Regions from separate parts of the Paraburkholderia terricola genome, predicted to be linked through region 1. Evidence: predicted binding sites of a transcription regulator. Region 1 holds the regulator's gene; each other region holds the start of a gene.
The links. Region 1 encodes FNR, which switches genes on or off when oxygen is low (the NO sensors DNR and NnrR bind a similar motif). Its sites were predicted from a motif close to TTGATNNNNATCAA; they were not measured.
Positions count from the first base shown of each region.

Region 2: the regulator FNR is predicted to act here: its motif matches at 5,584-5,597, upstream of CUJ90_RS07455 (universal stress protein).
Region 3: the regulator FNR is predicted to act here: its motif matches at 3,254-3,267, upstream of hemN (oxygen-independent coproporphyrinogen III oxidase).

Region 1 is NZ_CP024941.1:1,990,785-2,000,736, forward strand. It holds gene CUJ90_RS08950 (universal stress protein) at 1-321, opposite strand, end outside; gene CUJ90_RS08955 (hypothetical protein) at 370-714, opposite strand; gene CUJ90_RS08960 (oleate hydratase) at 1,066-2,697, shown strand; gene CUJ90_RS08965 (universal stress protein) at 2,815-3,663, shown strand; gene CUJ90_RS08970 (universal stress protein) at 3,701-4,216, shown strand; gene CUJ90_RS08975 (PAS domain-containing sensor histidine kinase) at 4,478-5,824, shown strand; gene CUJ90_RS08980 (response regulator) at 5,821-6,468, shown strand; gene CUJ90_RS08985 (response regulator) at 6,718-7,149, shown strand; gene fnr (fumarate/nitrate reduction transcriptional regulator Fnr) at 7,142-7,930, shown strand; gene CUJ90_RS08995 (zinc-dependent alcohol dehydrogenase family protein) at 8,015-9,001, opposite strand; gene CUJ90_RS09000 (DUF1488 family protein) at 9,094-9,369, opposite strand; gene CUJ90_RS09005 (c-type cytochrome) at 9,612-9,935, shown strand.
Region 2 is NZ_CP024941.1:1,638,012-1,647,963, forward strand. It holds gene dusA (tRNA dihydrouridine(20/20a) synthase DusA) at 1-105, opposite strand, end outside; gene CUJ90_RS33180 (hypothetical protein) at 238-573, opposite strand; gene CUJ90_RS07425 (hypothetical protein) at 655-987, opposite strand; gene CUJ90_RS07430 (DUF3820 family protein) at 1,243-1,455, opposite strand; gene CUJ90_RS07435 (NADP(H)-dependent aldo-keto reductase) at 1,608-2,660, shown strand; gene CUJ90_RS07440 (hypothetical protein) at 3,149-3,571, shown strand; gene CUJ90_RS07445 (ABC transporter permease) at 3,638-4,471, opposite strand; gene nodI (nodulation factor ABC transporter ATP-binding protein NodI) at 4,520-5,434, opposite strand; gene CUJ90_RS07455 (universal stress protein) at 5,711-6,175, shown strand; gene CUJ90_RS07460 (DUF2939 domain-containing protein) at 6,269-6,925, opposite strand; gene CUJ90_RS07465 (hypothetical protein) at 7,013-7,357, opposite strand; gene lexA (transcriptional repressor LexA) at 7,421-8,071, opposite strand; gene CUJ90_RS07475 (sulfate ABC transporter substrate-binding protein) at 8,404-9,444, shown strand; gene cysT (sulfate ABC transporter permease subunit CysT) at 9,583-9,952, shown strand, end outside.
Region 3 is NZ_CP024941.1:1,773,997-1,783,948, reverse strand. It holds gene CUJ90_RS08095 (NnrS family protein) at 57-1,256, shown strand; gene CUJ90_RS08090 (hypothetical protein) at 1,461-1,664, shown strand; gene hemN (oxygen-independent coproporphyrinogen III oxidase) at 1,725-3,134, opposite strand; gene CUJ90_RS08080 (DUF488 domain-containing protein) at 3,410-3,805, opposite strand; gene CUJ90_RS08075 (uracil-DNA glycosylase family protein) at 3,860-4,459, opposite strand; tRNA gene CUJ90_RS08070 (tRNA-Val) at 4,823-4,898, opposite strand; gene CUJ90_RS08065 (HU family DNA-binding protein) at 4,961-5,233, opposite strand; gene lon (endopeptidase La) at 5,580-8,003, opposite strand; gene clpX (ATP-dependent Clp protease ATP-binding subunit ClpX) at 8,202-9,473, opposite strand; gene clpP (ATP-dependent Clp endopeptidase proteolytic subunit ClpP) at 9,657-9,952, opposite strand, start outside.

The DNA of each region.
Region 1 (9,952 bases):
GCGCCGTTGCGCGCAGCGCAGCAACGCGCCGGCAATGTCCTCGCCGATGCCTTGCGTCTCCACGATCTCCATATCGCCCGTGACATTGAACTCACGCATCTGCGCGAGCGCGTCATGCAGCAAACTCGTGCCGACCTGCCGCGCGGCGTCCGTCAGCAGATGCGGATCGCAGGCGCCCGCGTACGTGAAAGCCGCCGACTGATCCAGCACGTACACCGCCGTCAGCTTGCCGCGCGAGAGCTTCGCGAGCTGAACCGCCTCGGCGAGCGCGCGCTTCGCGGCTGCGCTGCCGTCGATGGCCACCACGATGTTCGAATACATGACTGCCTCCGGGACTAGGAATAAAACGTTGCGACAGGCGTTGGACGATCAGACCCGCGTAACGCCGCGTTCGAGCAGGCGTTCGGCCGCATCGAAAGCCGCGCGCACGGCGGCGTCGGGGTCGGCGCTCTGCCGATGTTCGAGCGGCACCAGTTCGCCGTTGCGCAGAACCAGATCGAGTCGCGCATCGAACATGAGGTGATTCGGTGTGGCGTCGAACACGCCGCGTGAGGTGCCATCCGGCGCACGCTCGCGAATCGCCTCGATCGCGAGATGGCAACCAGAAATGGATTTGCCGAAGCGCTCGAGCCGCACGAACTGAACGGCGGCTTCGGCCTCGATTTGCGCGGACCCCGCAAACCCGAAGTACACGATCTGCATATCGATTCCCATGCCGCCTCCGAGCGTGCCTTGATACTCATCGGCCGTCGCGGCGTCAGTCGCCAGAACGGAAGCCGCGAACGACAGCGAGCCGATGAATACATGATCGGCGCTATTCGCGCCATGCGATTGACATGCGTCAACGGCGCGGCAGTGCCGCGCAGCGCCTGTGCGAACGCGAACGCGGGCGCGGAATGCCGCGGGCGGAATCCGGCGGCGTGAGCGTGGATCAAGCACGGATCACGCGCACCGCACTGGCGAGCGCGGGTCGCGCTCCGGTTGATCCAACGCAACGCGCCTTTGCGCCGCGCGCGTATGGTCCGGGTAATACGTCAACGGCCATCACCCTTCGGGGAGCATCACATGAACGACTCCAACTCTCTCCCTGCTCATCCGCTCGCGGATCAGGCTCGCGACGACGCGAGCGCCGCCGGCCATGTCTATCTGATCGGCGGCGGTATCGCGTCGCTAGCGGCCGCGGCGTTTCTGATTCGCGACGCCGATATGCCCGGCTGCCGCATCACGATTCTCGAAGCGCTCGACCAGCCGGGCGGCAGCCTCGACGGCACCGGTTCGTCGCGGGAAGGCTACGTCGTGCGCGGCGGTCGCATGCTCGAAAGCAAGTATCTGTGCACCTACGACCTGTTCGATTCGATTCCCACGCTCGACGGCCACGGCAGCGTCACCAAGGAAATCTTCGACTGGAACGAGACGCTGCGCACCTCGTCGAAAGCGCGGCTCGTGCGCGACGGCCGGCGCGAGGACGCGCCCGCCTACGGGCTCGCCGACACGCATCTGCTGACGCTCGGCCGCCTGTCGCTCGAACCGGAAATTCTGCTCGGCGACAGCCGCATTTCCGACCACTTCGAACCGGACTTTTTCGACACCAACTTCTGGACCATGTGGTGCACGACGTTCGCCTTCCAGCCGTGGCACAGCGCCGCCGAATTCCGCCGTTACCTGCTGCGCTTCGCGCATATGACCTCGGGCTTCAACCAGTTGCACGGCATCATGCGCACGGTCTACAACCAGTACGATTCGATGGTGCGGCCGCTGCGCAAATGGCTCGACGAGCATGGCGTGGCGTTTCGCGCCAACACGCGCGTCGTCGATCTGCGGTATGACGAAAGCGGCGAACTGAACCGCGTGTCGGGCATCGTCTGCGAACACGACAAGCGGCGCTTGGAGATTCCGGTCGGCGCGGCGGACAAGGTCATCGTCACGCTCGGCTCGATGACGGCGGGATCGAGCCTCGGCGGCACGCACCGCCCGGCCGTGTTCGATCATGCCGACAGCAGCGGCGCATGGGCGCTGTGGAAAACCATCGCGGCCGGACGAGCCGAATTCGGCCATCCCTCGGTGTTCGCCGATCATGTCGACGAATCCAAATGGCTGTCCTTTACAGCGACGCTGCGCGATCCGACGCTGTTCCGGCTGGTCCGCGATCTGACCGGCAACGTGCCCGGCGAAGGCGGCCTGATCACCTTCCCGCAATCGAACTGGCTCGCCTCGATCGTGCTGCCTCACCAGCCGCATTTCATCGGCCAGCCGAAGGACGTCCAGGTGTTCTGGGGTTACGGGCTCTTCATCGACCGGCCCGGCAACTTCGTCGGCAAGCCGATGGCCGAGTGCACGGGCCGCGAGATCATGACGGAGCTGCTCGGCCATCTGCACATTCAGGCGGAAGCCGCGCGCATTCTCGACGACGCGATCTGCATTCCGTGCCTGATGCCGTTCGTGACCAGCCAGTTCCTGCGGCGCAAGCGCGGCGACCGGCCGCAAGTCGTGCCCGAGGGCTGGGCGAACCTCGCGTTCATCGGACAGTTTTGCGAGCTGCCGAACGACGTCGTGTTCACCGTCGAATATTCGGTTCGGTCCGCGCAGACCGCCGTTTATACGCTGCTCGGTTTGAACCGGTCGGCGCCGCCCGTGTACAAAGGCCAGCACGATGCGCGCGTGGTGTACGGCGCGGCGTCCGCGTTGCGCGGGCACTGAGCGGGCCATGCGCGCCGCCCCTGCCGCCATTGATCTGCATCAACGGGGCCGCCGCGATCGTTGCTGGACTCAGGCTCAACGATCCGTGCGTCACCGTCTCTTTCCGGAGCGACTGTCATGAACTACAAAACCATCGTTGTTCACCTGGACACCAGCGAGCGCGCGCATCCGCGGCTCGAAATCGCCCTGCGGCTCGCCAAACAGTTCGGCGCGCATCTGACGGGCGCCTATGCCGTGTTCTCACCGGATCCGCGTTCGCTCCATGTGATAGCAGGAACCGCGGAGTATTACCGGGAGCAGGAAGCGCGGCGCACCGAGCGGCGCGCGGCGCTCGAGCGCCTCTTTCACGCCGAACTCCGGCGCGCCGAGGTGCCCGGCGAGTGGATCGCCATCGACGCGCCCGCGAGTCTCGCGATTCCGCGCGCGGGCCGCTGCGCCGACCTGATCGTGGCCGGCCAGGACAACCCCGCCGATCCCGAGTCGTATGTCGGCGACTTCTTTCCGGAAAACCTGATTCTGACGAGCGGCCGGCCGGTGTTGCTGGTGCCGTATGCGGGCAATGACAGAGCCACGGGCAACCGGGTTCTGGTCGCGTGGGACGGCAGCCGCGAAGCCACGCGCGCCGTGCACGACGCGCTGCCGTTCCTGCGCGCGGCGGCGAGCACCACGATCCTCACCGTGAACGGGATGCACGCGGGCCGGCACGATGACGAGCGCATCCGTCTTCCCGGCGCGGACATCGCCACGGTGCTCGCGCGGCATGGCGTGAAGGTCGAGGTCGCCGATACCGAAACCGGAGCGGGCGGCTCGGTCGGCGAGGTGCTGCTCTCGCAGGTCGCCGACGGCGGCGTCGATCTCTTGGTGATGGGCGCCTACGGCCATGCCCGCTGGCGTGAACTCATGATGGGCGGCGCCACGCGCACGATCCTCAAGTCGATGACGGTGCCCGTGCTGATGTCGCATTGAGCACGGCAGATTGCTTTCCCGTTCAGGAGTGTTCGCCATGTACAACAGGATTCTGGTCGCCGTCGACGGCAGCGACACCTCGTCGCGCGCGCTGGCTGCCGCCGTCGAACTGGCGCGCGAGTCGAGCGCGCAACTGCAGCCGCTCTACGTGGTCGACGTGCCGCTGATGGTCTACGACGTGCCCGCCTATGACCCGTCCTACGTGCGCAACGCGCTCGTCGAGGAAAGCGCGCGCGTGCTCGCCGACGCCGCCGCGCGAATGGCCGGCGCGGGCGTGAAAGGCTCGCCGCGCATGATCGAAACCGACCTGACGGGTGACGACATCGCGCACCGCATCCGGCTCGCCGCGGACGAGTTCGACGCCGACCTCGTGGTGATGGGCACGCACGGCCGGCGCGGCGTGCGGCGGCTGATGCTCGGCAGCGTCGCCGAACGTTTTGTGCGCATCGCCAACCGTCCGGTGCTGCTGATCTCCGCGCATTGCGCATCGCCCGCGGCGAGCGCGGCTGACGCCACCCCGCCCGCGAGCGAATCGGTCAAGGAGCCGTCATGAACCGCACAACGCTGCTGGCGCATCTCGACGACAGCGCCCATGCCGCTGCCCGGCTCGGGCTATGCGCTCGCGCTGGCATGAAGCGGGCGTTTCACGGACAATGAACGCAAACACACACTTTCCGCGCGGTGTTTCCGCGGCCTGCGGCCACATGAATCACGGAATCACCCGGAACCAGCGTGTTTGCCGCGCGCACCGCTGCACCGACCTCGTCGGGCGGCGCGCCCCATTCTTGTCCGTTGTCATTCCAAAGAGGCGCACATGCCCGTTAGCGGTAAGACGCCCCTGCCGCCCAGTGCCGTTTCACGCGAGCGTCTGGGCTCGCTGGCGGCCCGGCCCGCAGTCGCGGCCACGGCCGCGTTCGTCGTGACGCTGGCCGCGATGCTGGCGGCGCGGCGCTGGTTCGACCCGGTGTTGTTCATTTGCGTCGCCGCCGCCCTGCTTCTGGCCACGAGCGCGTTCCTGCTCGTGCGCGCGCGTCGCGACGGGTCGTCCGCACACAGCGAGGCAAGCCCCGGAAGCAGCCACGCCGGCGTGAACGAGGCTCGCATGATGGCGATCATCCGCTCCTCGATGGAAGCGGTCATCACCATCGACGAACAGCAGCGCATCGTCATCTTCAATCCGATGGCGGAACAGGTGTTCGGCTGTTCCGCCATGGACGCGATCGGCTCCTCGCTCGACCGCTTCATCCCGCAACGGTTTCGCGCGGCTCATGCGCGGCATGTCGAGCAGTTCGGCGAGACAGGCGTGTCGGACCGGCAGATGGGCAGGCAGCGGCTGTTATCGGGCTTGCGCGCCAACGGCGAGGAATTCCCGCTGGAGGCGTCGATCTCGCAGATCCGCGACGGCAACACGCGCCTTTACACGGTGATGCTGCGTGACGTCACGGAACGCGTCAGGGCGGAGCGCGCGCAGCAGCAGGCGCGCGAGGAGCTGCGCGAACTGTCGGCCAATTTGCAGAACATCCGTGAAGACGAGAAAACGCGCATCGCGCGCGAACTGCACGACGATCTCGGCCAGCAACTCACCGCGCTGAAAATGGACATCTCGTCGGTCGAACAGGCGCTGGATGCGTCGGCGAGCGCGCCGGTGCGTGAACAACTGCAAGGCATGCGCCGGCTGATCGACATGACGGTGGCCTCGGTGCGGCGCATCGCCGCCGATCTGCGGCCGGTCATGCTCGACGACCTCGGACTGATTCCCGCGATCGAATGGCTCGCGAACGACTTCACCAACCGCTACGGCATCGACGTGGAGCGCGACATCGAAACCGGCGACGCGCGCTTCACGCCGGCGGGCGCCACCGCGCTGTTCCGCATCGTGCAGGAAGCGCTCACCAATGTCGCGCGCCATGCCGACGCCACGCTGGTCACGCTGAGCCTGCGCGCGGCGGAACAGACCTTCGTGCTGCGCATCGCCGACAACGGCCAGGGCGCGCAGCAGGCAGCCGAGCCGGCCGGCAAGTCGTTCGGCTTGCTCGGCGTGCGCGAACGCGCGCACATGCTCGGCGGCGCAGTCGACATTCATACGGCGCAAGGCGAAGGCTTCGTGCTGAGCGTCACCATTCCGGCGGAAACCGTGCAAATGCAGGAGATGCAAACATGACCCGCGTCCTGATCGCCGACGACCATGCGCTGGTGCGCGACGGTCTGCGCCATATCCTGGAGGGCGCAAGCGGCTTCGAAGTGGTCGGCGAAGCGAACGACAGCCCGAGCACCGTCGCGCTGATCCGCGAGCGGGCCGCCGACGTGCTGGTGCTCGATCTGTCCATGCCCGGCCGCAACGGCGTCGAGTTGATCAAGCAGATCAAGGAAGAAAAGCCGACGCTGCGCATTCTCGTGCTGACCATGCACGCCGAGCAGCAATACGCGGTGCGCGCGTTCAAGGCGGGCGCGTCCGGTTATCTGACGAAAGAAAGCGCGAGCGCCGAGCTGGTGGCCGCCGTGACCAAGGTCGCCGCGGGCGGTGTCTACGTGAGCCTCGCGATGGCCGAGCGGTTCGCGCAGAGCCTGAACGAACCCACCGATCTGCTGCCGCATCAGCGTCTGTCCGATCGGGAATTCGACGTGTTGAAGCGCATCGCCACCGGTCAGACGATCACCGAGATCGCGGCCGAACTGTGCGTGAGCGCCAAGACCGTGAGCACCTATAAGACGCGGATCCTCGAGAAAATGCAGATGCCGCACGACGCGGCACTGGTGCGCTATGCGATGCGTCACAAGCTGGTCAGCGACGAGGACGACATCTAAACGCCCGCGTGACTCGCATCGGCTTGCGGGTCACGACGCGCACGGACCCCGCCGCCGCGCGTTTTCGCTCCTGCCGCCCATCGCGACCCACCGCGCCCACCGCGCACTCTGCCCACTTAGCCCACTCGCCGATCCCCGCTCCGCTCCACACCCGCTGTAGGAAACGCCCTACAGCGCCTCCCTCTCGCCTACTCGAAGTTCATTCGACGCCGATTTCATTTAGATATGGCGCGACCGATACTTCGAGCCATGAACTCAAGCACTGACCACCCCGCGCTGCGCGTCTTTCTCGTCGACGATGCCGCATTGGTGCGGCACCGTATCGCCGCGCTGTTCGGCGCGCTCGACGGCGTCGAGATCGTCGGCCAAGCCGAGGAGCCCGGCGCGGCATTCGCGGGCATCGCCGCCGGCGCGGTCGATCTGGTCGTGACGGAACTGCATCTGAACGGCGGCACCGGCATGGAGTTGCTCGCGTTGCTTGCCCAACGCATGCCGCATGTGATCGTCATGGTGCTGACGAACCGTTCAGGCGCCTGGTTCCGGAGCGCATGCCTCGCGAGCGGCGCTCACTACTTTTTCGACAAGACCAGCGAATTCAATCTAGCGCGCAACGCGATCCAGCGGATCGCCGGCGAACATCGCGCGCGCACCCTTCCTCAACCTGGAGCACATCATGTCTGACGTTGCCGTCTATTCCGTCACGTCGCCTTCGCTTAAGACCCGGCAAGCCTCGCCCGCTCCCGCAGCCGAGCCGGCAACCGCGCGGGCGCCGCGCAACGACGCGGTACGTTGCACGGCCTGCTCGATGCGCTCGATCTGCATGCCGCAAGGGCTGACATCCGAGGAATTGCAACGGATGGAATCGCTCATCTGCCCGTCGCGGACCATCAAACAGGGCGAGACCCTCTACCGCGCGAACGATTCGTTCCAGAGCATCTATGCGGTGCGCGCCGGCTCGTTCAAGACGGTCGTCATGCATCGCGACGGCCGCGAGCAGGTGACCGGTTTTCATCTCGCCGGCGACTCGCTGGGGCTGGACGGGGTGTGCTCCGGCCACCACAGTTGCGACGCCGTGGCGCTCGAGGACAGCAAGGTCTGCATCATCCCGTTCCATCTGCTCGAAGCCATGTGCCGCGAGGTCAAGGCCGTCCAGCAGCACCTGCACCGGATGATGGGCGGCGAGATCGTGCGCGAATCGTCACAGATGCTGCTGCTCGGCACCATGTCCGCCGATCAGCGGGTGGCGACGTTCCTGCTGAATATGTCGGACCGCCTGCGACTGCGCGGGTATTCGCCGGCGGAATTTCATCTGCGCATGACACGCGAGGAAATCGGCAGCTACCTGGGCATCAAGCTCGAAACGGTGAGCCGGATGCTCTCCAGGTTCCAGCGCGACGGACTGGTCGACATACGCGGCAAGGATATCCGGATCGTGGATCACGCGGGCCTCGTGCGGGTGTGATTCCGGGTTTGATCCGCAGTGCGGTTTTCGCCCGAACGCACCGCAAAACGCGGGGCGACGCGGACCACGCCCGAACCGCTCACGCTAGCGAATGCTGAGCACGGCCGCGCCCGTCAGTCTGCCGTCACGCAGGTCGCTCAGCGCGCGGTTGGCATCCGTCAGCGGATAAGTCGTCGTTTCGATCGCGAGGCGCGTCTCGTCCGCGATGCGCATGAAGGCGAGCCCGTCGTCGCGCGTCAGATTGGCGACCGACACCACGCGCCGCTCGCCCCATAGGAACGCGTACGGGAACGACGGAATGTCGCTCATGTGAATTCCGCCGCACACCACCACACCGCCTTTCGCCACCGCTTGCAGGGCTTGCGGAACAAGCGCGCCGACCGGCGCGAACAGCAACGCGGCATCCAGTTCGTCGGGCGGCGTCTCATCGCTGCCGCCCGCCCAGGCCGCGCCGAGACGCAGCGCGAGTTGCCGGGCCGCATCGTCGCCCGGACGCGTCAACGCGTACACCGTGCGCTGCTGATGACGCGCGACCTGCGCGACGATATGCGCCGCCGCGCCGAAACCGTAGATGCCGATCCGCCGCGCGTCGCCCGCCATGCTCAAGGTGCGATAGCCGATCAGGCCGGCGCACAGCAGCGGCGCCGCCTCGATATCCGTGTAGTGCTCCGGCAGATGAAAGCAGTAGCGGCTATCGGCGACGGTGCGCTCGGCGTAACCGCCGTCGATCGTATAACCGGTGAAGCCGGCCTCGCCGCAGAGATTTTCGCGCGCCGACAGGCAGTAGCGGCAATGCCCGCAGGTGCGGCCCACCCACGGCACCCCAACCCGGTCGCCGACGGCGAAGCCCGCCACGCCCGCGCCGAGTTCGGCCACCGTGCCGACGATTTCATGGCCCGGAATCACGGGCTGTTTTGGGTGCTCCAGCTCATGGTCGATCAGATGGAGATCGGTGCGGCACACGCCGCAGGTATGAACATCGATCAGGATCTGCCCAGGGCCCGGCGTCGGATCAGGCATATCCCGCTCATGCAGCGACGACGCGCTGCCGTCGAATACCATCGCACGCATCAAAGTCTCCTCGAACCGGGGCGGCTGCCGGCGCATCGAAACGCATCCCAACGCATTGAAACAGGCCGCGCGTCCGGCCGCCTCACGCGAAGTCAGTCGCAAAAGCGGAAATACCCGCTGTGCATGAGCACCGGCTTGGCGCCGATTTCGTTCAGCAGTTGCCTTGCCGCGTGTTCGATCGGATGCCGGTTCGAGTCGAATGCGGCGATCAGATCGTCCTCACGCAGCGACGCGGCGCCAAAATGATCCTCGAGCGCTTCCGCGGTGATCGCGCACTGCACGCGCACGCCATCCACCTCGGCCGGAAACGCGACGACGAGATCGCGCGCGCAATATTCCGGACGTTCCTCGGGAAAATGAATCTTCATCATCACCACCTGGTTCCTTGCGCAGGATGCGAGGCTTAAGCGGCGTCTCCGCCCACCCGCGCATCGCGCACCACGCGTCGAGGCGGCCCGGTCCGTGGGTCGCCCCGCACCGCCTGTCATCAGCATAGGAGCCTGGCGCGATTCGTCAAACTCAGGCCCTGCGTCCTCGTTGACCGAGGTCAATCGCACCCGGAGCGCGGCCCTTACACTGGGTTCATCCCCGTCGCCAAGGAGCGCGTGCCGTGAACGTCCTGTCCAGAAACTATCTGGTGGCACGTGCCGGGTTCGTGCTGGCCGCCGCCGCGCCGGAGCCCGCCGCGCTGGTCGATCAGCATCACTGCATGTTTTGTCACACGCGCGATGCGCCGTTCCTCGCGCCGTCGTTTCAGCAGATCGCCGAGCGCTACCGCGACGTGCCGAACGCGCAGTTCATGCTCGAACACAAGCTGCGGCTCGGCGGCAAGGCGCATTGGGGCGATACGCCGATGCCGCTGCCGGCCGATCGCGGCGGCCCGCTGTCCCCGGAGGATGCGCACACGCTGGTGCAGTGGGTGTTGAGTCAATGACCCGCTTTTGAATCATG
Region 2 (9,952 bases), 350 kb from region 1:
ATGGCGCGAAATCATGCGATGCAGCGAGCGGCAGTGACGATCCGTCCAGTCCATCATGGGTGCGACCGAAACGCGGCGCGGACTGGGAGTTTGAACTGAAGACATGGCGGCCAGGCGGCTTGAATCAAAATGCGATTTTACCGCAAGGCACCCGATGTCCTGGCTCGCTTACCGATCCGTTTATCGCGCTGGCGGAGCGACCCAGATGCGCGACCCGGAATGCGCGACCCAGCCGCGTCAATGCCAACGACCCCCACGCCCGCCGCCGCTCCATGAACTTCCGCCGTGGGAGCCGCCATATCCACCGCCGTGCCAGCCGTTCCCACCGTGCCAGCCGCCACCACCGTGGCCGCCATGCCAGCGCCCACCGTCGCCGCGGTAATAACAGCAGGACGAGCCGCCCCAGATGCCTATCGTGCCGTACACCGGTTGGTACGGCGGCCCGTATGCGTAACCGTAGCCGGGGTAATAGGATTGACCGTAGGCGTAGTCATATCCCGGCGCGACCGCGCATCCCGCGAGACTCGCCAGGCGGCTTGAATCAAAATGCGATTTTACCGCAAGGCACCCGATGTCCTGGCTCGCTTACCGATCCGTTTATCGCGCTGGCGGAGCGACCCAGATGCGCGACCCGGAATGCGCGACCCAGCCGCGTCAATGCCAACGACCCCCACGCCCGCCGCCGCTCCATGAACTTCCGCCGTGGGAGCCGCCATATCCACCGCCGTGCCAGCCGTTCCCACCGTGCCAGCCGCCACCACCGTGGCCGCCATGCCAGCGCCCACCGTCGCCGCGGTAATAACAGCAGGACGAGCCGCCCCAGATGCCTATCGTGCCGTACACCGGTTGGTACGGCGGCCCGTATGCGTAACCGTAGCCGGGGTAATAGGATTGACCGTAGGCGTAGTCATATCCCGGCGCGACCGCGCATCCCGCGAGACTCGCCACTACAGCCAATAGAGCCGTCGATGCAATCAGCTTGCTCACGATCTTCTCCTTCGTGGATAGGGATCAGAAAGATCGCGCGTAAGAGAGTTCAGCGGCGGTTGTGTCCGCAAGTTACCGCCGTCGCGTGCCATTGGGCCTGCGCTATCGCTGCACCCCGGTTCAACGCCATGACAGCAAGGCAAGGCCGCGAACTTTTCGCGCCTCAGCGGTTCTCCGCGTCGTAACAGTTAGTTAAATTTTTCGAGCCGCAACCCTAGGCGCGCTGGCACGTTGCCATCAGACGAAAGCTTCGCCTCAGCGCTTGCGCAAAGGCTCGATGAGGGACGACAAACCGTTGTGATCGATCTCGTGCATCAAGGCGAGCAGCCGGCCGATTTCGCCCGGCGGAAAGCCCTGGCTCGCGAACCAGTTCAGATAGTGGCCGGGCAGGTCCGCGATCAGACGGCCTTTGTACTTCCCGTAAGGCATCACGCGCGTGACCAGCAGTTCGAGGTGTTCGGGATTCATCGTGGAGAGATCGACGCAAAAATTATTGAGCGCGGCTGAGTCGACAGAGCCGGTTGGCGCCGTTCGAACGGCATTTTAGCCGTGCTGCACGCATGACGCCGGCGTGGTAACGTCAGCGCTTTCCGTTCATACAAATCAACAGGACAAGTTCGATGGAATACCGCAGACTCGGCGACTCCGACGTGCAGGTCAGCCTGATCGGCCTCGGCACCATGACATGGGGCGAGCAGAACACCGAGCAGGAAGCGCATGCGCAGATCGACTATGCGCTCGACCACGGCGTCAACCTGATCGACACCGCTGAAATGTACCCGGTGCCGCCGCGCGCCGAAACGCAAGGTTCGACGGAGCGCTTCATCGGCACGTGGCTCGCGCGGCATCGCGGCGCGCGCGAGCAGATCGTGCTCGCCACCAAGATCGCCGGCCCCGCGCGTCAACCGCACAACCCGCGACATATTCGCGGCGAAGGCAATCAGTTCGACCGTAAGAATCTGACGGAAGCGCTGAACGACAGCCTCACGCGCTTGCAAACGGATTACGTCGATCTGTATCAATTGCACTGGCCGGATCGCAGCACGATGACGTTCGGCCGCACGGCGTACCCGTGGGTCGACGACGCGTACACGGTGCCGATCGAAGAGACGTTGTCGGTGCTCGCCGAGTTCGTGAAGGCGGGCAAGGTGCGGCACATCGGCGTGTCGAATGAAACGCCGTGGGGCGTCGCGCAATTTCTGCGCGCGGCCGAAAAGCTCGGCTTGCCGCGCATCGTCAGCATCCAGAATCCGTACAGCCTGCTCAATCGCACCTACGAGGTGGGGCTCTCGGAATACGCGCATCGCGACAACATCGGCTTGCTCGCGTATTCGCCGCTGGCCTTCGGCTGGCTGTCGGGCAAGTATGAAGGCGGCGCGCGGCCGGCGGGCGCCCGCATCTCGCTGTTCGAGCGCTTTCAACGCTACAGCAAGCCGCAATCGATCCAGGCGACCACGCGTTATGTGGAACTGGCGAAACGTCACGGCTTGTCGCCCGCGCAATTCGCGCTCGCGTTCGTCAACAGCCGGCCGTTTTTGACCAGCAATCTGATCGGCGCCACGTCGCTCGATCAGTTGAGGGAAAACATCGCGAGCGCGGACGTGAAGCTTCCGGTTGAGGCGCTCGCGGAAATCGATGCGCTGCATGAGTTGCAGCCGAACCCGGCGCCTTGATGGAGTGGCCTGGGCGCGTTGCCTCGTGATCGATTCGAGCGACGCGCCTGAACGTCGTCGGAACGTCGTCTGAACGTGCCCCCGGCTTCGTTGCCGGGATGGTGACCTGGCGTGGGCGGGGTTGCGCCTTGCTGCAACGCCATCGCGTTCGGCGAATCTTTCGCTTCGCGCGCCACTGCATACAGCTTCGGACAGACGGCGGCAATCAAGCCTCGCCAGCACCGTTTCAAACGATGCGAAGCACGCGGCAAACCGTCGGAATTGCTGCAAGCGCCGCGCTCGACCGGCGCTTCAAAACCAAATCTCCCAAGCCGGAACACGAATCACGACCTAAACTGTGGTGGACGGGGCGGGCTGTCGGACCGGGCCGCGCGGATCGCCATGCCGGGATGCACGCCAATGGTAGGATTCAGCCCGAAAAACGGCGAGCGGCGGCGGATCAATGCAGCGTGCCGCCTACAACAGAGCGATAGGACTCAGGACATCGAATGGCGCAACAAAAAACAAACCCAAAACTCGAGCAGGCGCTGACGCGCGGGGACCTTGCAATTCGTCAGGCGAACTCGGCGCGCGCGACCGCATTGCTGCGTGCATTGGCCAAGATGATTGTGGACGCTTCCGCGACGATCGGCGTGGAGGCGTTCACGCTGATACCCGACGGCGACAAGATTTACGATCCCGCCGACGGACTATGGCCGCAGGAATTGCTGATCTCGCTCGACGGTCCTGTCGAAGAGGCGGATCCCGATGAGCTTCGCACGGTCAGGCTGATCGCCGACGATCCGGGCACGGTGTTTCGCGTTGAATGGCAGCGCGCCGACGGCAAGATCGGCCGCCAGGATGGCGGGCCGTTCGCAACGGTCGCGTTCATCTCCGACGTGGATATTCCGTGGACGGACGACGAGGACTGAGAACAGTCCATTCGCGGCGGGCGACAGGAGCGCGCCGTCCGCCGCCGTGTTGGAAATAACCCCGCGCTACTTCATCATCCGGCGCCGGAACAGCACCGCCGAGACGACGAACCCACCCACCGCATACACCGCCAGCACCGCGACGTGCAAAACCGCGTCCTCGACGGGCCGCCCGAGCATTGCCGGGCGAATCAGATCGACGGCGTGCGCGAGGGGCAACACCTGGGTCGCGGCACGCGCGGCGGCGGGCAGTTGCGAAGCGGGAAAGAACACGCCGGAGAGCAACAGCATCGGCGTCAACACCAGCGTCTGATAAAACATAAAGAAGTCATACGATGGCGCGAGTGCCGTCACCACCATCGCGATACTGGCGAACGCGAGCCCGGTCAGCACGATGACCGGCAACGCCAGCAGCATCGACGGAAAGTTCGCGTAGCCGAGCGCGCCGGCCACCAGCATGATCGCCGTGCCGGACAGCACCGACTTACTGCCCGCCCAGATCACTTCACCGAGCACGATGTCGCCGAGCGTGAGCGGCGTGTGCATGATCGCCTCCCAGGTGCGCTGCACGTGCATGCGCGAGAAGCCCGAGTACATCGACTCGAAACTCGCGGACATCATCACGCTCGACGCGACCGTGCCGGCCGCCAGAAACGCGATATACGACACGCCGTCGACGTGTCCGACCATCAGGCCGAGCCCGAAGCCGAGCCCGAACAGATAGATCATCGGATCGGCGAGATTGCCGAACATCGAGGCGATCGCGAGCTTTCTCCACACCAGATAGTTGCGGCGCCACACCGCAATCCAGTTCACGGCATTCGCCGGCAGCGCGGCGAACGGTTCCTGCCTCGACGGTGCGTCGCCGTTGCCGTGTGTTTCGTAAGTGCGTGCGTCCATTGCGTGTCTCGTGCGGTGTCGTTGTAGCTGTAACGGATTTGCCCGGCCTCAGTCCTGCATCTCGCGGCCGGTGAGTCGCAGGAACACATCTTCCAGATTCGCCGGACGATGCAGATAGCGCAAGTCGGCGCGTTGCTTGAGCCGCGCATGCACCGGCTGCGCGTCGTTCACATAGCAGAAGAGCGTCTCACCGCTGATCTCGGTTCGCTCGACAAGCGGCGCCAGTTCGTCGCGCAACGCAACCGGGTCGGGACCGAAGATCTCGATCACGTCGCAGCCGATCTCCGAGGCGATCAACGTGCTCGGTGCGCCTTCGGCGATCTTGCGTCCTTCCTCGATCACGCACAGCCGGTTGCAGAGCCGTTCGGCTTCTTCCATGAAATGCGTGGTCAGCAGGATCGTCTTGCCGCGCGCGAGCAACGAGCGCAACCGCTCCCAGATCAGATGCCGCGCCTGGGGGTCGAGGCCGGTGGTCGGCTCGTCCATGATCAGCACGTCGGGGTCGTTGACGAGCGCCCGCGCGAGCGTCAGGCGCCGCTTCATGCCGCCCGATAGCTCGCTCACGCGCGCATCTGCCTTGCTTTCGAGGCGCGCGAATTCGAGCAGCGACGGCACCATCGCGCGGCATTGCGCGGCGCTCAGCCCGAAGTAACGGCCGAACACCAGCAGGTTCTCGCGCACCGTGAAGTCGGGATCGAGATTGTCGAACTGCGGCACCACGCCGACGCGCGCCCGCGCCATCCGCGCGCGGCGCGGAATCGGCTCGCCGCACAGGCGGATCACGCCGGCATCGGGTGCGGCGATGCCGAGCAGCATGCGCAGCGTGGTGGTCTTGCCCGCGCCGTTGGGGCCGAGCAAGCCGAAGCATTCGCCGGCATCGACGTGAAACGAGAGCCCGTCGACGACTGTTTTGTCGCCGTAGCTTTTCTTGACCTGCTGGAATTCAATGGGGGCTTCAGGCATGGGATCGATGGAGGTTCCGGGAAAAACTCGCCGATGGTGCTAAGGGCCGGGAAGGCCGTCTATTCTAGGGCATCGGCGAGTTGCCGTCGGCGAGCCCGCAGCCGTTCCGAGCGCGTTTCTTGCACTGCCGCAAACCTCGCAAGACAGCCTCGATCCCGATCAAAACCCCGCACGCTCCGGATCGGTGCGCACTTAGCGTTTTCCATCCCTTGCAAGCTGAATTGCGGCGCACCATGATTCATGAAGACCGCGCTTTTCGCGGGTAGGGAGAAAATCATGGCGAGCTACAAGAAAATCCTGCTGTGCTACGACGGCTCGCGCGAAGGCCGCAAGGCGTTGCGTTGCGGCGCCGACCTGGCGTTGGATCTGAAGGCGGAAACGCATCTGTTGTCCGTGGTCGACATGCGTTCGAGCATTGCGCAAAGCGCGGGCCTGCTGACCGATGTGGCCTGCGGCAGTTTCGAGAAGACCGCCCGCGACATTCTGCAGGAAGGGGTGGACTGGCTCACCGAGCGTGGCGTGACCGCGCAAGGGCACTTTGCGTTCGGCCATCCAATCGACGAGATCGCGAATCTCGCCAACGAGTTGAACGTGGACCTCGTGGTGGTCGGTCACCGTTGCCGCACCGGTTTGTCGCGATGGTGGATGGGCGCGGGCAATACGCCGTTGCTCGACCGCGTATCGTGCAGCATCCTGGTGGCGTGTTCCTCCGCGCAGGAGCAGCAGCAAGCGGCGGCTTGATGCGCGGGAAGTGTGGCAAGTGCGGCGCGTGGCCGAGTGCGGTCCTGACAGGAAAACGGTTGCTCTTCCAGCTCCGTTCATGCGAACAGACAATCACTCATTCAAATTGACAGCGCTCAGCTTCCAGGTGAGCAGGCCTTCACGCTGGAAGATCGCCGAATAACGTGCGTCGCCGGCGCCATGCCGGTAAGTAACGACGAACTGGTTGAGGCCGCGATAGCCCGCCGTGGTTTCCGGCGGCTGCGGCGGCGCGGCGTTCTTGTTTGCCGCGCTGTTGGCCGAGCCTCCCGCGGTGGGCGATGCAGGCACGGGCGCCGGCGCGGGTGTTGCGGGCGGATTGTTGGCCGCGGGCGGAGCAGGCGGCCGCTCGCCAGGATTGCCGCGCGGCGGCATGCCGTTCAGCAATGCCGCCACGCCGTCCGGCGTCGCATAAGCGTTCACCAGCGGACCGATCAATGCCACGCCGATCATCGCGCCGATCGCGGCTAATGGATTGCCGTTGCCCTGCGCGTCGAGCCGGCGTGTCAGCAAGCCTGTGACCTCCTGCTTCAGGCTCTCGCGCAACGCGGGAAAGTCGACGTATTGATTGACGGTTTGCGCGTCGCGCGCGTCCGCCGCGCGCTTGAGATTATTCAGCGCGATATACGGCGACGCGTAGACGAACCCCAGCGCGGCGATCACCACAATCACAACCAGAGTGACGATCAAGGGCCGGTTGGCGCCGCGCTTCGTGCGTGTCGAAACTGCCATCGGGTGGGACTCTCCATCGCGTTTGATCTAGCGTGGACCGTGGCCACGCAAAAACGATCCCACGCGACAACGGTATCTGAAAGCCGATCAGGACTCGAATACGGCGCCGTGCACGTTGGCCTCGTCAGCGATGCAGCGATCGATCATGCGGCATACGGCCTCCATGGTGCCGACCATGATGAGCCGCGACGGCCCGTGATAAACCCGAACCGGTGCGCGCCGCTCCGGCTCCGCCATATTCAACCCGGCATTCAACGACACGCGGGCAAAGGCGGGCAACGACGACGGCAAGCTCGATACCCCGTCGGGCGAGTCGAACAGCGATGGCGTGCTGACCGCGGGCGCTCCGCTCACTGAGCAGGGCACCAGCTTGCGCAGACGGCGCAGACGACCGAACTGGCGAAAGGGCAGCAGGCGGGCAAGGCGTTCCATGAGTCTCTCCAGGCGATTCAACGTTGGGGCGGCTGCGATCCGGCGAACCGGCGAGCGGGCGGGTTAAAACTCTCCGGGGCGGATCAGCCCCACGGCGATACCCTCCAGCGCGAAATCCGCGCTGCCGGTTTCAACGAAGATGTTGTCGTAATCGGGGTTCTCGGCGATCAGCTCGATACCGTTTGGCCGGCGCTTCAGGCGCTTGACCGTGACGTCGTCGCCGAGCCGGGCGATGATGATCTGGCCGTCTTTCGCCTCGCTGCGCTTTTGCACCGCGAGCAGGTCGCCGTCGAAGATGCCGGCGTCGCGCATGGACAGCCCGCGCACTTTCAGCAGGTAATCGGGCTTGCTCGAGAAGAGCGCCGGGTCGCATGCGTAATGCTGCGAGATATGTTCCTGCGCGAGTATCGGGCTACCCGCGGCGACCCGGCCGATCAGCGGCAACGACAGTTGCATGATGCTCGCGTGCGGCAGCGTGAACTGGTGCGGCGAGTCTTCGGGGCTGGTGAGAAGGCGTATGCCGCGCGATGCGCCGGCCGCCAGTTCGATGACACCCTTGCGAGCGAGCGCGCGCAGATGTTCTTCTGCCGAGTTGGCCGAGCTGAAGCCCAGTTCGGCGGCGATCTCCGCGCGGGTGGGCGGAAAACCGGTGCGTTCGATGGCCCGGCGGATCAGATCGAAAACCTGCTGCTGTCGTGCGGTGAGTTTTGTCATGGCGCCACTGTATGTATGAACAGGTGGCTGTATTTTTATACAGTATCCGGCGCAATTCAAGCTTTACTTTAAGTTCGTGCGGGCAGGCGACGAAGTGGAGTCGTGGAAACGTCCGAACCGGACGCTCCAACACCCGTTTTCGTGCCGCAACGCCTTATCTGGCTGTCATTACCACTTTTGCGTATTAAAGAATGAAGAAACATTATTTTTAATGATGAAAGCCCTTCGATAGACTGGCCTCCAGTTGGCGCCACGCACGCGTGGCCGCACGCAGACGACGCAAAACAACATCACACGCCGTTTCAACGGACCACAACGCGGAGAAAGTTGGCATGAACCATCGACACACGGGGCTGGCAGGCAAGACGAAGAAACTGATCGCGGCGCTCGCCTTCGGCGCGGCAGCCGCGCTCGGCGTCGCGGGGCAGGCGCACGCCGCCGACACGACGCTGCTGAACGTGTCCTACGACCCGACGCGCGAGCTCTACCAGGACGTCAACCAGGCGTTCGGCAAGGAGTGGAAGGCAAAAACCGGCGAAACGATCACCTTCAAGCAGTCGCACGGCGGCTCGGGCGCGCAGGCGCGCTCCGTGCTCGACGGCCTGCAGGCGGACGTCGTGACTCTCGCGCTCGCCTACGACATCGACGCCCTCGCTAACAAGGGCCTGCTCGACAAGGGCTGGCAAAAGCGTCTGCCCGACAACGCATCGCCGTACACGTCGACGATCGTGTTTCTGGTGCGCAAGGGCAACCCGAAGCACATCAAGGACTGGGACGATCTGATCAAACCGGGCGTGTCGATCGTCACGCCGAACCCGAAAACCTCGGGCGGCGCGCGCTGGAACTACCTCGCGGCGTGGTCGTATGCCGCGCATCAGCCGGGCGGCAACGACCAGAAGGCGAAGGAGTTCGTCGGCAAGCTCTATAAGAATGCCGGCGTGCTCGATTCGGGCGCGCGCGGCGCGACCACCAGCTTCGTGCAACGCGGCATCGGCGACGTGCTGATCGCGTGGGAAAACGAAGCGTTCCTGTCGCTGAAGGAGTTCGGCACGGACAAGTTCGAAATCGTCGTGCCGTCCGTGAGCATCCTGGCCGAGCCGCCGGTTGCCGTGGTCGACAAAGTCGTCGACAAGCGCGGCACGCGCAAGCTGGCCGAGGCGTATCTGAACTTCCTGTACAGCGAGCAGGGCCAGGAGATCGCCGCGAAGAACTTCTACCGGCCGCGTTCGAACAAGGTGCCGGCGGAGTTGACCTCGAAGTTTCCGAAGCTGAAGCTGTACACGGTGGACGACTCGTTCGGCGGCTGGACGAACGCGCAGAAAACGCACTTCGCGGACGGCGGCGTATTCGATTCGATCTATCAGCCGCAGTAAGACCGCCGGTGCCGGCAACGGCATCGACCGAGCGACGCGGCAACGCGTCCAATCCGGGCGCGCCCCAGTGGCGCGCTTTGGCCAGCCAGGGCCCGGCGGCCAGAACACGCAGGCGTGAACCCTGAAAGAGCATTGAGCATGACGACGTTGACCTTCCGAAAACCGAGCGCCTTGCCCGGTTTTGGCCTGACACTCGGCATCACGGTGGCTTATCTGAGCCTCGTGGTGCTGATTCCGCTTGCCGCAACCTTCCTCAAGACCGCGACGCTCGACTGGGCGCAGTTCGTGCGCGCGGTGAGTTCGCCGCGCGTGCTCGCGTCGTATCGCCTGACGTTCTTCTCGGCGTTGGGCGGCGCGCTGATCAACGCGGTGTTCGGCTTTCTGGTGGCGTGGGTGCTGGTGCGCTACACGTTTCCGTTCAAGCGCATCGTCGATGCGGTGGTCGATCTGCCGTTCGCTTTGCCGACCTCCGTGGCCGGCATTTCGCTCGCGGCCGTGTACGCGGGCA
Region 3 (9,952 bases), 220 kb from region 1:
AATCCGAACGGAACGCGCTTTAAGATGTGCGCAAGGTCTATCTTTGGAGAAGCATGATGAAGATCGGTGAACCCGCTTCATTGAATGCGTCGCGCGATGCCGACGTTCTGCCGGTTCTGCGGCTCGGCTTTCGGCCGTTCTATCTGGGCGGCGCCGGCTTTGGCGTCATCGCCGTCGTGCTGTGGCTGCTCGCGCTGCACGGCTATCCCGTCGCGGGCCGCTCGACCGTGATGAACGGGATGATGTGGCATGTCCACGAAATGATCTTCGGCTTCGTCGCCGCGATCGTCGTCGGCTTTCTGCTCACGGCGGTACGCGCGTGGACCTCGCTCGATACGCTGCGGGGGCCGTCGCTCGGATGGCTTTGGCTGCTGTGGGCCGGCGGCCGCGTGCTGATGTGGTTCGGCCCGCAGCCGCTCGCCGCGCTAATCGACACCGCTTTCTTGCCTGTTACCGCCGTCGTGCTGCTGCGCGTGCTGCTCGTCGCCCGCAATCGCCGCAATCTGTTTCTGCCCGTGGCGCTGGCCGCGCTCGGCTTGCTGAATGGACTTTTCCACTGGTGGCTGGGGCACGGCCGCGCGGACCTCGCGTTGCGCGCCGCGTATGCGGCAACCGGACTCGCGATCATGTTCGTGACGGTCATCGCCGGACGCGTGATTCCGATGTTCACGATGAACGCGATGCCTGGATTCTCGGCGAAACGCTGGAAGTTCGTTGAAATGCTCGCCACGCCCACCGTCATCGTGGCGTTGCTCGCGGATGCCCTCGCCGCGCCCTCCGCGTTGATTGTCGCCAGCGCCGGAATCGCAGCCGCGGTCCACGCGGCGAGAATCGCGGGCTGGCATTCGTGGCGGGTCCTTTCACGGCCGATTCTCTGGATTCTTCACGCAGCCTATGCATGGATTCCCGTCGGCCTCGTGATGCTCGCCCTGGCGGCAATGGGCATCGTGCCGCACTCTCTTGCGACTCATGCGCTAACGGTCGGGGCCATGGGATGCGCGATCATCGCGATGATCACGCGCACGGCGCTCGGTCATACAGGGCGCATGCTCGTCGCGGGCCGCGCGGAGATCGCGAGCTACTGGCTGATGATCGCGGCCGCCCTTCTGCGTGTCTTTGGGCCGTGGTTAGCCAATAGTGCAACCGCCGCGTGGGTCGACGCAGCAGGCGTGTGCTGGGCCGCGGCGCTGGTCGTTTACCTGCTCAAATACGTGCCTTATCTGACTTCACCACGTGTGGATGGAAAGCCCGGTTGACATGCGTCCTCCGGCCATTGGCATGCGACAAAATGCACGTCGATCATCGGATCGAAACAACTACTATGAATATACGTTTATTGAAGCCGATGATTCCGGTTTCGGCCGGGTTCCAGTGGCGCTCGTCGACGGCGTGCCGATGCGCGCGGTCGAACACTGCCACGTTCGGCTTCAATGAGATTCCTTGTCTTCGAGGAGAAGCCCATGCTCAGTCCGCATGAAGTTGCCGCGCTCATTCTGGTCGGGAGCGCAACCGATCACCATGACCTGAGTCACGCCGACCTCGAAGTACTACTCGAACGCCGGCTCGCCACGTTCGAACAGATCGCGCCGAACACGCGGCGCGTTCACTTGACCGAACATGGGCAAGCGATCCTGCAAGCGGTGGCGCGGTATGGACTCCATTGATCTTGATGGTTTGGCTCCCTACGGAGATCGATCCTGACAATGTCGCTCGATGCTGGTTCTCTAGATCAGCTTCGAATAGGATGACGCGGTCGGCTGGCCGAGATACCGGTCAAACACCATTCCAATGGCGCGCACGAACAGACGTCCTTTTGCCGTAACCGAGATTCCATGCGCATCCGTTTTCAACAGTCCGGCTTCCTCGTAGGGTTGCAGCCTCGCCAGTTCATGCGAAAAATACTGGGCAAAATCGATTCCGTGAACCCGATTGATCCGGTCGAAGTCTAGCGGCATGCTGCACATCAGCGTCATGATGACTTCCCGGCGCAGAAGATCGTCGGCGCTCAGCGCTCGTCCTTTTTCAACGGGCAATCGCCCTTCTTCCAGATGCTGATAGTACGTTTGCAGGGAGCGCGTCGACTGGCTGTAGGAACTGCCGACCTTCCCGATAGCGGATACGCCAAAACCAATCAGATCGCATTCCGCCCTGGTGGTATAGCCCTGGAAATTGCGATGCAAGCTTTTGTTTTGTAGCGCGCGACTCAGTTCGTCTTCCGGCTTTGCAAAATGATCGAGGCCGATGTAAACATATCCGGCCTCGAGGAGCCGTCGCGTGGACAGGGCGAATATGCCCAAACGCTCTTCCGCCGAGGGCAACTCGCTATCGACTATCAGCCGTTGCGCCTTGAACCGTTGTGGCAGGTGCGCATAGTTGTACAGCGCGATACGGTCCGGCGACAAACGAATGATGTGGTCGAGCGTGCTATTGAAACTCGCAAGCGACTGTCGCGGCAGGCCATAGATGAGATCGACATTCACCGACTGGAAGCCCGCATCGCGGCTTGCGGCCAGCGCCTTCTCCACCATGCCGAGCGGCTGGATGCGATTCACCGCCTGCTGGACCGCAGGATCGAAATCCTGCACGCCGAAGCTCGTGCGGTTGAATCCCAGAGCGGCCAATGCGGACAGCGTGGCGCCATCCACGGTGCGGGGGTCGATTTCCACACCGAGTTCGGCCTCCGGTGCGAAATCGAAATGGCCTCGCAGCATATCCATTAGCTGCGCGAGTTCCGCGAGACTGAAAAACGTCGGTGTACCTCCACCTAGATGCAATTGCTGCGTGCGGCGGTCGCGGCCCAGATGCGGCACGACCAGATCCATCTCCCGGCCGAGATAGCGCAGATATTCCGCCGCCCTGCCGTGGTCGCGGGTGATGATCTTGTTGCAGGCGCAGAAGTAACACAGCGACTCGCAAAACGGCAGGTGCACGTAGATCGACAGCGGCGGATTGCTGGCGGCCTCGGCTCGTTCGCCCAGGTACGTTCGGTAGGACCGTTCGTCGAAATCGCTCGTGAACCGGTCAGCCGTCGGGTAGGACGTGTAACGCGGACCCAGATTGTCAAACCGGCGAATCAGCGTTTCGGAGATCTCGATGTCGAGGGCGGAGCCGGCATGGGGCAGCGGCGCGTTCACGGGAGCATTCCCCTCTCTGGAGGTTGTGGCATATCGATTCCTGTTGACGGGAACATATCCGCACATACGGCATGTGCGGCAATCGTTGCCTGATTGTCCGGTCTGGAATCTGGACAGCCTTGATTTATGTCAGCGAAGGGCGGTTCCGGCAACGCTGCTGCTCTACTCGTCGTCGCCGCTGTCGTGTGGAAGCGCGAGGCGGACGAAGATATAGAATTTTTCTACAGCTTGCGTGCAAGCGTGCCGCCCGCGCGTACGTGGTGGATCCGAAAGGTTTAGCGGTTTGATTCCGCCGCGAAATGCGCGAGGACGTCTCGCAGCACGATGGCCTGGTTATGCTCCTCGTCCTTCGCGCCGTACACGAGCGTAATGGGTTGTCCCTTCGCATCAGCCAGGAGCGACCGCATGCGTTCTCGAAGTTCTTCAGCATCGAGTTCGTGCCGATAGCGTTGCTGGAAGACTTCCCATCGCTCCGGCTTGTGTCCGAACCATTCGCACAAGGCGGCGCTTGGCGCGATGTCGCGCGCCCATTGGTCGAGCGCCAATCTCTCCTTGCTGCGGCCGCGAGGCCAGAGCCGATCCACGAGGACGCGATAGCCATCATCCTGCGTCGCCTCCTCATACGCCCTCTTGATGAAAATCCTCAACCCTTCGCGGTTCGAATGCGGCATTCCTTGCTCCGTTCGAATAGGTGTGTCCATACAGATTACCCGGCTCGTCTCAGATCATGTTCGTATGAGTTGCGCGATCCTCTCGTGCAACATCGGAAGCACTTCGCTTTCGAACCACGCATGCCGTTGAAACCACGGCTGGTTGCGTGGCGACGGGTGCGGTAGCGGAACGAAGGCCGGCGCGTATTCGCGCCATGCCCTGACCGTTTCAGTCAGCGAAGCCTTGCGGCGGGCGCCGAGAAAATGCCGTTGCGCATACTGGCCGATGAGCAAGGTCAATTGAATGTCCGGCAGTTTTCCCAGCAGACTGTCCAGCCAGAGTTGCGCACACTCGCGACGCGGCGGCTTGTCACCGCCGTTGCCCCGTCCCGGATAACAGAATCCCATCGGAATGATCGCGAAGCGCGACTCGTCGTGAAATGTGGCGGCGTCGATTCCGAGCCAGTTTCGAAGGCGGTCGCCGCTCGCGTCATCCCACGGAATGCCCGATGCGTGCACGCGCGCGCCCGGCGCCTGTCCGACGATCAGAATGCGCGCGTCGGCCCCGGCTCGCACGATCGGGCGAGGACCGAGCGGCAGGTGCGGCGCACATGCCCGGCAGGCACGCACGTCAGCCAGAAGCGAATCGAGCGAGGAACACGAGTCTTTGTTCATTGTGCGGCCACGTCATTTCCAGATTGGCGTGATGCATGGCGTTTGCCACGCGTATTGCAGTAGCATACGTCGCGCGATGCTGCGGACTGGAGACGCCCGGTCACACCCGCTGATGCCGGATCTGATCGCATATCGTCGAGCCCGCGGCCGTAAGTATTCGATATGGTCGATGCAACGATCATCATCGGGATCATTCATCGTGACGGGAATCGACTCCGCTATCGGCGTGGTCCGCGCCGGCATTCAACGGACCATCGCGAGATCCAGCGACGACAAAAAACCCGCGGAGCCAATAGCCACGCGGGTTTTAGAGTACTGCAGCGGATAGATCGCGACTTGGTCGGCGCGAATCGCGAAACGGTATGGTGGGTGCTGAGAGGCTCGAACTCCCGACCTACGCCTTGTAAGGGCGCCGCTCTACCAACTGAGCTAAGCACCCGCTTCGCTATTCATTACTTCCGTAGGCTGCCTGATTTTACAAAACCTCAAGCAGCGAGCCCGCTAGTTTAGCGCATCCTTCAGGGCTTTGCCAGGCCTAAATTTGGGAACCTTGGCTGCCTTTATCTTGATGGCGTCACCGGTGCGCGGATTGCGCCCTGTGCGCGCCGTACGCTTACCGACCGCGAAGGTGCCGAAACCGACCAACGTCACTGAACCGCCCTTCTTCAACGTACCTTTGACCCCACCGATCACCGCATCGAGCGCACGGCCTGCCGCAGCCTTCGAAATATCGGCCTGCTGTGCAATGTGATCGATCAATTCCGTTTTATTCATTCCAACCCCCGAGAATGTTCATGGCAATCGTGACGGCGCTCTACAGCGCCTGACATCACGCGGGCCGGCGGGCAACGCCGGGCGGACTCATTAGAATTGGCCGAAAGCCTTGTGTCAAGCGGGGTTGAGCCTGATCCGGGCGGTTCTCGAAGCTCACCGAATAAGCGGATTTTGCGTTCGACCGATGCATACGCAACCGTCGGCAGGCGCAACATATCGTTTGCCCAAAAGATGGGAAAGCGTGCGTTCATGAGCCGAGCCGCAGCCTGTTTGGGCAATAAAAAACCCGCGGACAAGTCCGCGGGTTTCTGCTCCACCAACCAGCCTTTCGCTGCTGGCTTTTGCCTTAGTGCTTCACGACTTCCGTCGCGCCGGCGTCTTTGCCGGGCTCCGCCGCAACCGGCGTAGCGGGCTTCGCCTCTTCTTCCGGCAATGCCTCCGGCACACGTTCGAGCGCCAACTCGAGCACCTTGTCGATCCAGCGGACCGGCACGATCTCGATCGCGTTCTTCACGTTGTCCGGAATCTCAGTCAAGTCCTTGACGTTTTCTTCCGGAATCAGCACCAGCTTGATGCCGCCGCGATGCGCCGCCAGCAGTTTTTCCTTCAAGCCGCCGATTGGCAGGACTTCGCCGCGCAACGTGATTTCGCCCGTCATCGCGACGTTGGCGCGCACCGGAATACCGGTCAACACCGACACCAGCGCGGTTGTCATCGCGATACCGGCGGACGGACCGTCCTTCGGCGTCGCGCCTTCCGGCACGTGGATGTGAATGTCCCGCTTCTCGAACGCCTCGTCCTTGACACCCAGACGACGCGAGCGCGAGCGCACCACCGAGCGCGCGGCTTCGACGGATTCCTTCATCACGTCGCCGAGCGAACCCGTGCGGATCACATTGCCCTTGCCCGGCATCACCGCGGCTTCGATGGTCAGCAGATCGCCGCCCACTTCCGTCCACGCGAGACCCGTGACTTGGCCAACCTGGTTTTCCTTGGCGGCCAGACCGAAGTCGTACTTGCGCACGCCGAGGAAAGTGTCGAGGTTGCTGCCGTCGACCTTCACCGCGCCTTCCGCCTTCTTCAGCAGAAGCATCTTCACGACCTTGCGGCAGATCTTCGAAATTTCACGCTCGAGCGAACGCACGCCCGCTTCACGCGTGTAGTAACGAATGATGTCGCGGATCGCGGTTTCCGTTACATCGACCTCGCCTTCCTTGAGGCCGTTGTTCTTCTTCTGCTTGGGCAAAAGATAACGTTGCGCGATGCTGACCTTCTCGTCTTCCGTGTAACCCGACAGACGGATCACTTCCATCCGGTCAAGCAACGGCGGCGGAATGTTCAGCGAGTTCGATGTCGCCACGAACATCACGTCCGACAGATCGAAGTCGACTTCGACGTAGTGATCGGCGAACGTGTGGTTCTGTTCCGGATCGAGCACTTCCAGCAAGGCCGACGACGGATCGCCGCGGAAATCCTGGCCCATCTTGTCGACTTCGTCGAGCAGGAAGAGCGGATTGCGCACGCCGACCTTGGTCAGGCTTTGCAAAATCTTGCCGGGCATCGAACCGATGTACGTGCGACGGTGACCGCGAATCTCGGCTTCGTCGCGCACGCCGCCGAGCGCCATACGCACGAACTTGCGATTCGTGGCGCGAGCGATCGACTGACCCAGCGACGTCTTACCGACACCCGGAGGCCCAACGAGGCACAGGATCGGCGCTTTCACCTTGTCGACACGTTGCTGGACCGCGAGATACTCGAGAATGCGTTCCTTCACTTTCTCGAGACCGAAGTGGTCTTCGTCGAGCACGCGCTCCGCATTCGAGAGGTCATTGTTGACCTTGCTCTTCTTGCGCCACGGCAAGCCGATCAGCGTATCGATGTAGTTGCGCACGACGGTCGCCTCAGCCGACATCGGCGACATCAGCTTGAGCTTCTTCAGTTCGGCGTCGGCCTTCTTCTTGGCTTCCTTCGGCATGCGAGCAGCCGTGATGCGCTTCTCGAGTTCCTCGAGATCCGCACCTTCCTCGCCTTCGCCGAGTTCCTTCTGGATCGCCTTGACCTGTTCATTCAGGTAGTACTCGCGCTGGCTTTTTTCCATCTGGCGCTTCACACGCCCACGGATGCGCTTTTCCACCTGCAGGATGTCGATCTCGGCTTCGAGTTGCGCGAGCAGATGCTCGAGGCGCTCGATCACCGGGAACATTTCGAGGATGTGCTGCTTCTGGTCGAGCTTGAGCGGCAAATGCGCCGCGATGGTGTCGGCCAGACGCCCCGCCTCGTCGATACCCGACAGCGACGTCAGGATCTCGGGCGGGATTTTCTTGTTCAGCTTCACATACTGGTCGAACTGCGACACGATCGCGCGGCGCAGCGCTTCGGTTTCAGCGCTGTCGGCGTGGTCGGGTTCGAGCGGCATGACTTCGCACGAAAACTGCGTTTCCTGTTCTTCGATGGAAAGCGTCTTCGCGCGCTGCAAGCCCTCGACCAGCACCTTGACGGTGCCGTCGGGCAGCTTGAGCATTTGGAGGATGTTGGCAACACACCCTACTTCGTACATGTCCTTTTCGGTCGGCTCATCTTTCGCAGCCGTTTTTTGGGCGACGAGCATGATGTGCTTGCCGCCTTCCATCGCTGCTTCGAGAGCCTTGATCGACTTCGGGCGGCCTACGAAGAGCGGAATCACCATGTGCGGGAAGACGACTACGTCACGCAGCGGGAGCAGCGGGAGCGTAATGCGTTCCGGCGGAAGGAGTTGGGTTCCTGACATTTCATTTCCCCATGAGTGGAATCAGTTCGTTCGATAGGTGAGGCCGGCAGAAAATATTGCAAGCCTCCGCGTGTGGGAAAAGTTCAGTGACTCCGAAGGTTCAGTGACTCCATAGTGAAAACTAGCATCCTGACCACACGATAAACGAAAAAGCCGTTCACGTCGCCATGAACGGCTTTTTGCAGAACCCGAAGCCGATCAGTTCGAACCCGCCACTTTTGGCGCGTCTTCGTAGATCAGCAGCGGTTTGCCGTCACCGTCAATAACATTGTCGTCGATGATAACCTTGCTAACACCTTTCATCTGCGGTAGATCGTACATGACGTCAAGCAACGCCTGTTCCAGGATGGAGCGAAGACCCCGCGCGCCCGTTTTGCGACGGATCGCTTTGCGCGCGACAGCCTGCAACGCGGCCGGACGAATTTCCAGCTCGACGCGCTCCATATTGAACAGCTTGTGATACTGCTTCACCAGTGCGTTCTTGGGTTCGACCAGAATTTTCATCAGCGCCGTTTCATCGAGCTTGCCGAGCGTGGCGACCACCGGCAGGCGGCCAATCAGCTCCGGAATCAGACCGAACTTGATCAGATCTTCCGGCTCCACTTCGCGCAGCACTTCGCCCGCGTCACGGTCCTGCTTGCTCTTCACGCTTGCGCCGAAGCCGATGCCGGTCTTCTCGGTACGATCGACGATGACCTTCTCGAGTCCGTCAAATGCGCCACCGCAAATAAACAGAATGTTGGTGGTGTCGACCTGGATGAAGTCCTGATTCGGATGCTTACGTCCGCCCTGCGGCGGCACCGACGCCATCGTGCCCTCGACCAGTTTGAGCAAAGCCTGCTGCACGCCTTCGCCCGAAACGTCGCGGGTGATGGACGGGTTGTCCGACTTGCGGCTGATCTTGTCGATTTCGTCGATGTAGACAATGCCACGCTGAGCCTTGTCCACTTCGTAATTGCAGTTTTGCAGCAGCTTCTGGATGATGTTCTCGACGTCTTCGCCGACGTAGCCGGCTTCCGTCAGCGTCGTGGCATCGGCAATGACGAACGGGACATTCAGAAGGCGCGCGAGCGTCTGCGCGAGCAGGGTCTTGCCGGAACCGGTCGGGCCGATCAGCAGGATGTTGCTCTTGGACAGCTCGATCTCATCCTTCTTGTCGAGATGCTTGAGGCGCTTGTAGTGGTTGTACACCGCCACCGCGAGGATCTTCTTCGCGCGCTCCTGACCGATCACGTACTGATCGAGGATTTCACGGATTTCCTGCGGACTCGGCAGATCGGACTTGGACAAGCCCGCTTCGATGCCGGCGCCTGCAGCTTCATCGCGGATGATTTCGTTGCACAGGTCGATACATTCATCGCAGATGAACACCGACGGGCCTGCAATCAGTTTTTTGACTTCATGCTGGCTCTTGCCGCAGAACGAGCAATACAACAGCTTCTCGCTGTTAGAACCTTTCTTGTCCGCCATAGATGTGTGAGCCTCCGGACACTCGATTACATGATACGCCGTTTGCCCCCGCCTCGCAGTTGGGCGCGGCAGGGCTAATGAGCCAGATGACGGCGTTTGCCGCAGGCGCTCGGACGAGTCTTGATTATTTCACAACCGGTCCGATGACGATTTTGCCCCATTTCGGAGCAAAATCGCACCGGTTCAAGGACGCTTATGCGCCACCTGATCGACCAGACCGTAAGCTTGCGCGTCATCGCCGGACATGAAATTGTCACGGTCGGTGTCGCGCGCGATACGCTCGACCGGCTGGCCGGTGTGGTGCGCGAGCAGATGATTCAGCCGCTCCTTCAAATACAGAATTTCGCGCGCCTGGATTTCGATGTCCGACGCCTGACCACGCGCGCCGCCCAGCGGCTGGTGAATCATCACCCGCGAATTCGGCAGCGCGAAGCGCTTGCCCTTCGCACCCGCCGCCAGCAGGAACGCGCCCATGCTAG